Regions from separate parts of the Pantoea sp. X-Soil-TKNS-1207 genome, predicted to be linked through region 3. Evidence: predicted binding sites of a transcription regulator. Region 3 holds the regulator's gene; each other region holds the start of a gene.
What was found. Region 3 encodes sigma-54, which starts transcription at its own class of promoters, with help from an activator protein. Its sites were predicted from a motif close to GTTGGCACANNTTTCGCTNT; they were not measured.

Region 1 (3,259 bases), 550 kb from region 3:
TTGCCCGCCGGGTGCGCAGCTATCTGGCGGATATCAATAATGGCTTCAATGAAGTGATCAACGGCATGAGCGTGATCCAGCAGTTCCGCCAGCAGGCGCGATTTGGCGAACGCATGGGCGAAGCCAGCCGCTCGCACTACGTGGCGCGCATGGAGACGCTGCGGCTCGACGGTTTTCTGCTGCGTCCGCTGCTCAGCCTGTTCTCTGCACTGATTTTGTGCGGTCTGCTGATGCTGTTCAGCTTTACCACGCCAGGCGTGTTCGAAGTTGGTGTGCTCTACGCCTTTATCACCTATCTGGGGCGTCTGAATGAGCCGCTGATTGAACTCACTACCCAGCAATCGATGCTGCAACAGGCGGTGGTGTCCGGCGAGCGTATTTTCGAACTGATGGATGCGGCACAGCAAGGCTACGGCGCAGACAACCGTCCGCTGTCATCGGGGCGCATCTCGCTGCGCGACGTCAGCTTTGCCTATCGTGCCGATCGCGATGTGCTGAGTCAGGTGGATCTGGAGGTGCCTGCGCGCGGTTTTGTCGCGCTGGTCGGGCATACCGGCAGCGGCAAAAGTACGCTGGCGAACCTGCTGATGGGGTACTACCCGGTTACGCGAGGCAGCATCGAGCTGGATGGGCGTCCGCTGCCTCAGCTGACGCACCAGGCGTTGCGTCAGAGCGTGGCGATGGTGCAGCAGGACCCGGTGGTGCTGGCTGATACCTTCCTCGCCAATGTGCGTCTTGGCCGTGATATCCCGGAAGAGGCGGTATGGCAGGCGCTGGAAACGGTGCAGCTTGCCGAGCTGGTGCGTACTCTGCCGGACGGTATCCATACCCGGCTGGGTGAGCAGGGCAATAATCTGTCGGTTGGCCAGAAACAGTTACTGGCGCTGGCGCGGGTGCTGGTGTCGCTGCCGCAGATTCTGATCCTCGACGAAGCCACCGCCAATATCGATTCCGGCACCGAGCAGGCGATCCAGCAAGCCCTGCGCGCGTTGCGCCAGCACAGTACGCTGGTGGTGATTGCGCACCGTCTTTCCACCATTACCGAAGCGGATCAGATTCTGGTGCTGCATCGCGGTCAGGTGGCGGAGCGCGGAACCCATAGCGAGCTGCTGTCCCAGCAGGGGCGTTACTGGCAAATGTACCAGCTGCAACAGGTGGGTGATGAACTCGCGGCGGGCATCCCCGTGCAGGCTGAAGGGTGAATTGCACCTTTTTTGCGCAAATTTATCGGAATCTTCTGTATAAATGCACTTCTTTGAGGCTCGAAGCACCAAAGAAGTGCAAATAATCCACTCCTTTCTTCCTTTCCCACTCCCATTTGTGTTGTGCATCACATAACGAAGCGCGCTGCGACGCGGCTAATCTGCTGACCACGCGCTTTTTTTATTTATGGCACACCCTTTGCTTATATCCCTGCGTGTCCGGTAAGACTCAATCATTTTATACCTGGAGGGGAACGTATGAAGCTGGTTACCGTGGTAATCAAACCATTTAAGCTGGAGGACGTGCGTGAAGCCTTATCCTCTATTGGCATTCAGGGACTGACAGTTACCGAAGTGAAGGGTTTCGGTCGCCAGAAAGGTCACGCAGAGCTTTATCGCGGTGCCGAGTACAGCGTGAACTTCCTGCCAAAAGTAAAAATTGATATCGCCATTGCTGATGATCAACTCGATGAAGTGGTGGACGTTATCAGCAAAGCAGCCTACACCGGCAAAATTGGCGACGGCAAAATTTTCGTTGCGGAACTGCAGCGCGTTATCCGTATTCGTACTGGCGAGACCGACGAAGCAGCACTGTAACTGGGGCTATGTATTGTGATGGGATGGAAAGAAATGAATAAACTAATGACGAAGTTGGGCCTGACCAGCCTGGCGCTGTTACCGTCTCTGGCCATGGCGGCAGCTCCTGCCGTTGCGGATAAAGCCGATAACGCGTTTATGATGATCTGCACCGCGTTGGTGCTGTTCATGTCGATTCCGGGTATTGCCCTGTTCTACGGCGGTTTGATCCGCGGTAAAAACGTGTTGTCGATGCTGACCCAGGTTGCCGTAACCTTCTCCCTGGTGTGTGTGCTGTGGATGATCTATGGCTATTCACTGGCCTTCAGCGAAGGCAACGCGTTTTTCGGTAGCTTCCAGTGGGCGATGTTGAAAAACATCGAGCTGAAAGCGCTGATGGGCACGTTCTATCAATACATCCACGTCGCGTTCCAGGCTTCCTTCGCCTGTATCACCGTGGGTCTGATTGTCGGTTCCATTGCTGAACGTATTCGTTTCTCTGCCGTGCTGATTTTCGTTGCCGTGTGGCTGACGCTGGCTTACCTGCCGATTGCGCACATGGTCTGGGCGGGCGGCTTGCTGGCGACAGATGGCGCGCTGGACTTCGCAGGCGGTACTGTGGTGCACATCAACGCCGCGGTTGCTGGCCTGGTGGGTGCTTACCTGGTAGGTAAACGTGCTGGCTTCGGTAAAGAAGCATTCAAACCGCACAACCTGCCGATGGTGTTTACCGGTACGGCGATCCTGTACGTGGGCTGGTTCGGCTTTAACGCCGGTTCTGCCTCTGCCGCTAACGAAATCGCTGCGCTGGCCTTCCTGAATACCGTGATTGCCACTGCCGGTGCGGTGCTGTCATGGACCTTCGGTGAGTGGGCGCTGCGTGGCAAACCTTCTCTGCTGGGTGCTTCTTCCGGCTTTATCGCAGGCCTGGTGGCGATCACCCCGGCGTGTGGTTATGTCGGTGTCGGCGGTGCGCTGATTATCGGTCTGGTGGGTGGTCTGGCTGGCCTGTGGGGTGTAACCACCCTGAAGAAATGGCTGCGCGTTGATGACCCGTGTGACGTGTTCGGTGTGCACGGCGTGTGCGGCATCGTCGGTTGTATCCTGACCGGTGTGTTTGCTTCCTCTTCTCTGGGCGGCGTAGGTTATGCAGAAGGCGTGACCATGGGCCATCAGGTGTGGGTACAGCTGTTCAGCGTGGGTACGACTATCGTCTGGTCCGGTGTGGTTGCCTTCATTGGCTTCAAACTGGCCGATATGATTGTGGGCCTGCGTGTTCCGGAAGATCAGGAACGTGAAGGTCTGGATGTGAACAGCCACGGCGAAAACGCTTACAACCAGTAAGCGTCAGGCTGAAGAAGAGCAGTGCGCTAAAACAATAAAAAGCAGAAGGGGCGATAATTATCGCCCCTTTTTTTATGCGTCGCGCTGGCGCATAACCCCTTCCTGCACCGTGGTCGCCACCAGGGTGCCATCCTGAG
Region 2 (3,259 bases), 960 kb from region 3:
AGGGGGCCGCCTTCGCCACCGGTATTCCTCCAGATCTCTACGCATTTCACCGCTACACCTGGAATTCTACCCCCCTCTACAAGACTCTAGCCTGCCAGTTTCGAATGCAGTTCCCAGGTTAAGCCCGGGGATTTCACATCCGACTTGACAGACCGCCTGCGTGCGCTTTACGCCCAGTAATTCCGATTAACGCTTGCACCCTCCGTATTACCGCGGCTGCTGGCACGGAGTTAGCCGGTGCTTCTTCTGCGGGTAACGTCAATTGCGACGGTTATTAACCATCACACCTTCCTCCCCGCTGAAAGTACTTTACAACCCGAAGGCCTTCTTCATACACGCGGCATGGCTGCATCAGGCTTGCGCCCATTGTGCAATATTCCCCACTGCTGCCTCCCGTAGGAGTCTGGACCGTGTCTCAGTTCCAGTGTGGCTGGTCATCCTCTCAGACCAGCTAGGGATCGTCGCCTAGGTGAGCCGTTACCCCACCTACTAGCTAATCCCATCTGGGTTCATCCGATGGTGTGAGGCCCGAAGGTCCCCCACTTTGGTCTTGCGACGTTATGCGGTATTAGCTACCGTTTCCAGTAGTTATCCCCCTCCATCGGGCAGATCCCCAGACATTACTCACCCGTCCGCCACTCGTCACCCAAGGAGCAAGCTCCTCTGTGCTACCGTTCGACTTGCATGTGTTAGGCCTGCCGCCAGCGTTCAATCTGAGCCATGATCAAACTCTTCAATTTAAGTTTGATGCTCAAAGAATTAAACTTCGTAATGAATTACGTGTTCACTCTTGAGACTTGATATTTTTTAAGTCCGTAGACTTTTGATATCAATCCTGCGAGTGCCCACACAGATTGTCTGATAAATTGTTAAAGAGCAGTGCGACCAGTGCTTTACGCTGCTGTCGCGAGGTGGCGTATATTACGCTTTCCTCCTTCAGAGTCAATCTCTTTTTCGAGATTTTTCTCTGGTGGTTAGCGATATTTCGCTACCTGCTGAACCACACTTCGTAAGCCGTTGTGCCGTGTCAGTGGAGGCGCATTATAGGGATCCGAATAAATTGCACAACCCCTTTTTTCGATCTTTTTATTCGAGTGGTGAGTTTTCATCCTTTCTGCTGAGATCACGAACGATCCGGTTAAAAATCAGCTTGTCTGATGCCTGGATCGCGCTCAGGCTAGGGATAAATGAGCAAAAGGAGAAAGATCATGTCAACAGCCCTACGTCCCTATAAAAGCAGCTACCCACAAACCGGCGATCGGGTAATGATCGATAAAACCAGTGTGGTGGTGGGTGACGTCATATTAGGAGACGATGTCAGCATCTGGCCGCTGGTCGCCATTCGTGGTGATGTGAACCGGGTGATCATTGGCGCTCGCACCAATGTGCAGGATGGCAGCGTGCTGCATGTGACCCACAAATCAGCCAGCAACCCGGATGGGTACCCGCTGGTGATTGGCGAAGACGTTACCGTCGGCCACAAAGCGATGTTACATGGCTGCACCATTGGCGATCGCGTACTGGTTGGTATGGGATCGATTCTGCTGGACGGCGTGATCGTTGAAGAGGATGTGATGATTGGCGCAGGCAGCCTGGTTCCCCCTGGGAAGCGGCTGGAGAGTGGCTACCTTTATTTAGGCAGCCCGGTAAAACAAATTCGCCCGCTAAGCGAGGCGGAGATTGAAGGGCTTCGCTACTCAGCCAACAACTATGTTGGCTGGAAAAATGATTATCTCGCTCAGGAAAACCAGACCCAACCCTGATTGTCGACCTCATCATTGCGGATCAGCTGTTCCGCCTCTTCTTCAAGATCCCAGCGATGGACGCTAAATAGCGCCATCGCTTCACCTTCGCCAAAGCGGGCGTGCAATGCTTCTGACGAAATCGCGCACATCAATCCCATGCCATTGACCATCGCCGGAAAACATACCGCCTGGCGATTATGATCCCATTCTTCCCGGTCCGGGAACTGAATGGCCTGATTCACGGCTGCATCGCCTGCTTTAATTGTGCAATCACTGGCGTGATCTCCGGCATTACGCCATGCCACAGCTGGAAAGCATGAGCCGCCTGCCCCACCAGCATACCTAAGCCATCGGCAAGCTGATGCGCTCCCAGCTGCTGACACCAGAGCAAAAACGGCGTCAGCCCTTGCTGATAGAACATGTCATAACAACGGGTATGCTGAGTAATCAATGAAACCGGTAGCGGTGGCACTTTGCCATCGACGCCACTGGACGTTGCATTAACGATCAGATCAAACGATTGCCCCGCCAGCGCGTCAAAACCACAGGCGTGAATGGCGCCACTGTGCTGGAAGATATCCGCCAGTAACTCTGCCCGTTCCATCGTGCGATTCGCTACCGTAAGTGAACAGCCTAAGGAGAGCAGCGGTAAAATCACGCCGCGCGCGGCACCGCCCGCCCCCACCAGCAGCACACGGTCGCCGGGGCGAATCATATGCAGTCGTTCCAGATCGCTCAGCAGGCCGATACCATCGGTGTTATCGCCAAGGATCTGCCCCTGCGCATCTTTCTTAAGCGTGTTGACCGCCCCCGACAGCGCAGCGCGCTCGCTGAGTTCATCAGCGAATTCCCACGCCTGTTGTTTAAAGGGTAAGGTTATGTTTGCTCCCTTACCGCCCGACGAGAAAAACTCGCCGATGGCTTGCGGGAATCCATCCACTGGCGCACACACCCGCCCATAGCGGTGATCAATACCGGTTTGCTCCGCGAACAGACGGTGGATAAAAGGCGATTTACTGTGTTCAATCGGATTACCGAAAACGGCAAAGTTGTCCATGAATTAGCCCTGACGGATAAGTTCACCGCTGATAACGTCGCGGATTTCTGAAGGATTAAGACGGCCACCGGTTTCACCCTGCAATACCGGGAATTCCGTGCCAAATTGCTGCGCCACTTCCGCCGCGGTACGGCAGGGTTGCTCGCCAGACAGATTGGCGCTGGTTGAAACCAGCGGTTTACCAAAGCGGCGGCACAACGCCTGCACATCGGGATGATCGCTAACGCGCACTGCCAGGGAGTCGAAACGTCCGGTCAGCCAGCGTGGCGTATGCGGCGATGCCGGTAACACAAACGTGACCGGACCCGGCCAGCAGGCAAACATACGTTCACGCTGTACCACGGAAAGTTCCTGATCGGCCACATAAGGCTCGAGTTGAGCATAGTCAGCAGCAATCAGGATCAACCCTTTCTCCACTGGTCGCTGTTTCAGCGCCAGTAATGACATCACGGCACTT
Region 3 (3,259 bases):
TCACATTTCTCCCGTTTTAAACCGGCACTTAGGCCGGTAAAAGTGTCTCTCGCTTAAGGATGGTCTTCCTGAGCTTCTGTGATAATGGCATACAGTTCTTCATCGCTCTGCGCGGCGCGCAGACGACGGCAGACTGTTTTATCCGCCAGGCGTTTTGCCACCAGCGATAGCGTATGAAGATGGGTTTTGCACTGGTCTGCCGGCACCAATAGCGCAAACAGCAGGTCTACCGGTTGATTGTCGACCGCATCAAAGGCGATCGGCTGATCGAGGCTGATAAACACGCCTACGGCGCGCAGAGTATCTTCCTCCAGCTTGCCATGTGGAATGGCAATGCCGTTGCCAATACCGGTACTGCCCATGCGTTCACGGGTGAGGATTGCTTCGAAAAGCGTCTGGTGAGGCAGATTGAGCTGCTTCGCTGCCAGCTCGCTGATAATTTCCAGCGCACGTTTTTTACTCTGGCAGTGTACGCCGCTGCGGGTGCAGTCCAGCGTGAGGACCGAGCTCAATTCCAGTGTCAGATCGTTGTTCATCATCGTTTCACTTGCGAGTTCACATAGCCGCGAGGATCACCCACTTTACCCCGATGTCGGGAAAAATGCAGTCTCCTGTTGGCGCTTGCGCAGATGACAAAACGGGGCGGTCAGCCCGCCCCATTCTGTGCTCTGAGTGCCGAACCGGTCAGCACCCTGCAAGCGTGAAGGTTAGTGTTTTTTCAGTTTGTCTTTATGTTTAGTCAATTGACGGGCGAGCTTATCGATCAATCCGTCAATGGCCGCGTACATGTCTTCCGCTTCCGATGTCGCATGCAACTCTCCACCGTTCACATGTAACGTTGCATCAGCAATCTGCGTTACCTTCTCCACTTTCAGAACAATATAGACCTGATTGATACGATCAAAATAGTGTTCCAGTTTGGCAAATTTGCTATTTACAAACTCGCGCAGCGGTTCGGTAATCTCAACATTCAGTCCGGTAAGGTTTATCTGCATAGGTCTTCCTTCTCAATACGTTCAAACCAGCTGCTTGCGCTGATTCGAGGGCGGGATGGACAAAGACTCGCGATACTTAGCAACCGTACGGCGGGCCACCATGATGCCCTGTTCAGATAACATGGAGGTCAGTTTGCTGTCGCTCAAGGGTTTTGCGGGGTTTTCCGCAGAGATCAATTTTTTCACCAGTGCACGAATCGCCGTTGATGAGGCTTCGCCGCCACCTTCGGTATTAACATGGCTGGAGAAAAAATATTTCAGTTCAAAAATGCCACGCGGACTGTGTAAATACTTCTGCGTGGTAACGCGGGAAATGGTGGATTCATGCATATCCACGGCCTGAGCGATATCCGCCAGCACCATTGGACGCATGTACTCCTCACCCTGCTCAAAAAACGCCTGCTGCTGCTCGACGATACAACGTGTCACTTTCAGCAGCGTGTCGTTGCGGCTCTCCAGGCTCTTAATTAGCCACTTGGCTTCCTGTAAATTACTGCGGATAAACTGGCTGTCACTGTCATTACGCGCCGCACCGCCCATGGCCGCATAATGCTGATTGATTTTGAGTCGTGGCACGCTATCGGCATTCAGTTCCACCGTCCAGCGTATCCCGATTTTACGTACCAGCACATCGGGGATGACATATTCGGGTTCGCTGGTGTTAACCGACTGTCCCGGACGTGGATCGAGTGACTGAATCAGCAACATCGCGTCTTTCAGCACGTCTTCTTTCAGACGCGTCACACGCATCAGGCTGCGGAAATCGTGATTAGCCAGCAGGTCGAGATGCTCGCTGACGATTAAGCGCGCCTCAGCCAGCATCGGGGTCTCGGCCGCATATTGCGACAGCTGCACCAGCAGACAGTCGCGCAGATCGCGTGCGCCAACACCCACTGGATCGAAACGCTGTACGCGTTTCAGCACCGCTTCAACTTCTTCCAGCGTCAGTTCTTCATCGCCGATGCTGTCGCAAATATCCTGAACCGTGACGGTGAGATAACCGGTGTCGTCGATGGCATCGACAATCGACGTGGCAATGGCGCGGTCGGTATCGGTGAAAGGGGTCAGTTCAACCTGCCACATCAGGTAATCCTGGAGCGACTGTGTCGTTTCCCCCTGATATACCGGCAGTTCATCATCCTGATAATCCGTGCCGGTCCCGGAAGGCGTCCCGGCGGTGTAGATCTCATCCCAGGTCGCATCGAGCGGCAGTTCTTCCGGCATGTCCTTTTGCTCAAGCGCTTCACGGGTGTCGAGCGCTTCATTTTCCTGATATTCGCGAGCGTCTACTTCTTCATGTACATCTGATTGTTCAAGCAGCGGATTGCTTTCCAGCGCAAGCTGTAATTCCTGCTGGAGTTCAAGCGTAGAGAGTTGCAGCAAGCGGATTGCTTGCTGCAACTGGGGTGTCATCGCCAGCTGTTGGCTGAGCCTGAGTTGCAAACCTTGCTTCATAATCCGGATTGAATTTCCTAAGCAAACGTCGGGTGTTACGACACCTTATCAGAGTCTGAACTCTTCGCCCAAATAAACACGCTTAACCTGCTCATCTGCAAGTATTTCATCGGGCGTGCCGTGAGCGATCAAATGCCCCTGGCTGACGATGTAAGCGCGTTCACAAACGGCAAGGGTTTCGCGCACGTTGTGGTCGGTGATCAGAACGCCCAGCCCGCTATCGCGCAGATGCTCAATGATTTTTTTGATATCAATAACGGAGATGGGGTCCACACCAGCAAAAGGCTCATCCAGCAGGATGAATTTGGGGTTGGCGGCCAGTGCACGGGCAATTTCCACACGACGGCGTTCACCGCCGGAGAGCGCCTGGCCCATGCTGTCGCGCAGGTGCTCAATGTGAAACTCTTCCATCAGCTCGTTGGCGCGATCCTGACGCTGCTCCTCGGTGAGATCTTCACGGATTTGCAGTACCGCCATCAGGTTGTCATAGACGCTCAGACGGCGGAAGATCGACGCTTCCTGTGGCAGATAACCAATGCCACGGCGTGCACGGGCATGCAGCGGCAGAATGCTGATGTCTTCATCGTCAATCACGATACGGCCGGCATCGCGCGGCACAATGCCCACCACCATGTAGAAGGTGGTGGTTTTACCGGCCCCGTTTGGACCCAGCAGGCCGACGATCTCGCCGGATTTAACCTGCAGGCTAACGTCTTCTACCACGCGGCGGCCTTTGTAGGCTTTCGCCAGGTTTTCAGCGATCAGTGTGGCCATAGAAATCAGTTACTCTTTTTTTGGCTCTGGGACGA

Region 1: glnK (P-II family nitrogen regulator) is a predicted target of sigma-54. The motif match lies at 1,389-1,408, and genes of this name have one in related genera.
Region 2: AC6I8V_RS18150 (gamma carbonic anhydrase family protein) is a predicted target of sigma-54. The motif match lies at 911-930, and genes of this name have one in related genera.

What each region holds. Positions count from the first base shown of each region.
Region 1 covers NZ_AP035958.1:1,101,933-1,105,191, forward strand. The annotation lists gene AC6I8V_RS04965 (SmdB family multidrug efflux ABC transporter permease/ATP-binding protein) at 1-1,202, shown strand, start outside; gene glnK (P-II family nitrogen regulator) at 1,461-1,799, shown strand; gene amtB (ammonium transporter AmtB) at 1,833-3,122, shown strand; gene tesB (acyl-CoA thioesterase II) at 3,195-3,259, opposite strand, start outside.
Region 2 covers NZ_AP035958.1:3,914,104-3,917,362, forward strand. The annotation lists rRNA gene AC6I8V_RS18145 (16S ribosomal RNA) at 1-740, opposite strand, end outside; gene AC6I8V_RS18150 (gamma carbonic anhydrase family protein) at 1,209-1,763, shown strand; gene AC6I8V_RS18155 (DUF1488 family protein) at 1,739-1,987, opposite strand; gene aroE (shikimate dehydrogenase) at 1,984-2,802, opposite strand; gene tsaC (L-threonylcarbamoyladenylate synthase type 1 TsaC) at 2,806-3,259, opposite strand, start outside.
Region 3 covers NZ_AP035958.1:548,606-551,864, forward strand. The annotation lists gene rapZ (RNase adapter RapZ) at 1-1, opposite strand, end outside; gene ptsN (PTS IIA-like nitrogen regulatory protein PtsN) at 54-536, opposite strand; gene hpf (ribosome hibernation promoting factor) at 708-995, opposite strand; gene rpoN (RNA polymerase factor sigma-54) at 1,017-2,450, opposite strand; gene lptB (LPS export ABC transporter ATP-binding protein) at 2,499-3,224, opposite strand; gene lptA (lipopolysaccharide ABC transporter substrate-binding protein LptA) at 3,230-3,259, opposite strand, start outside.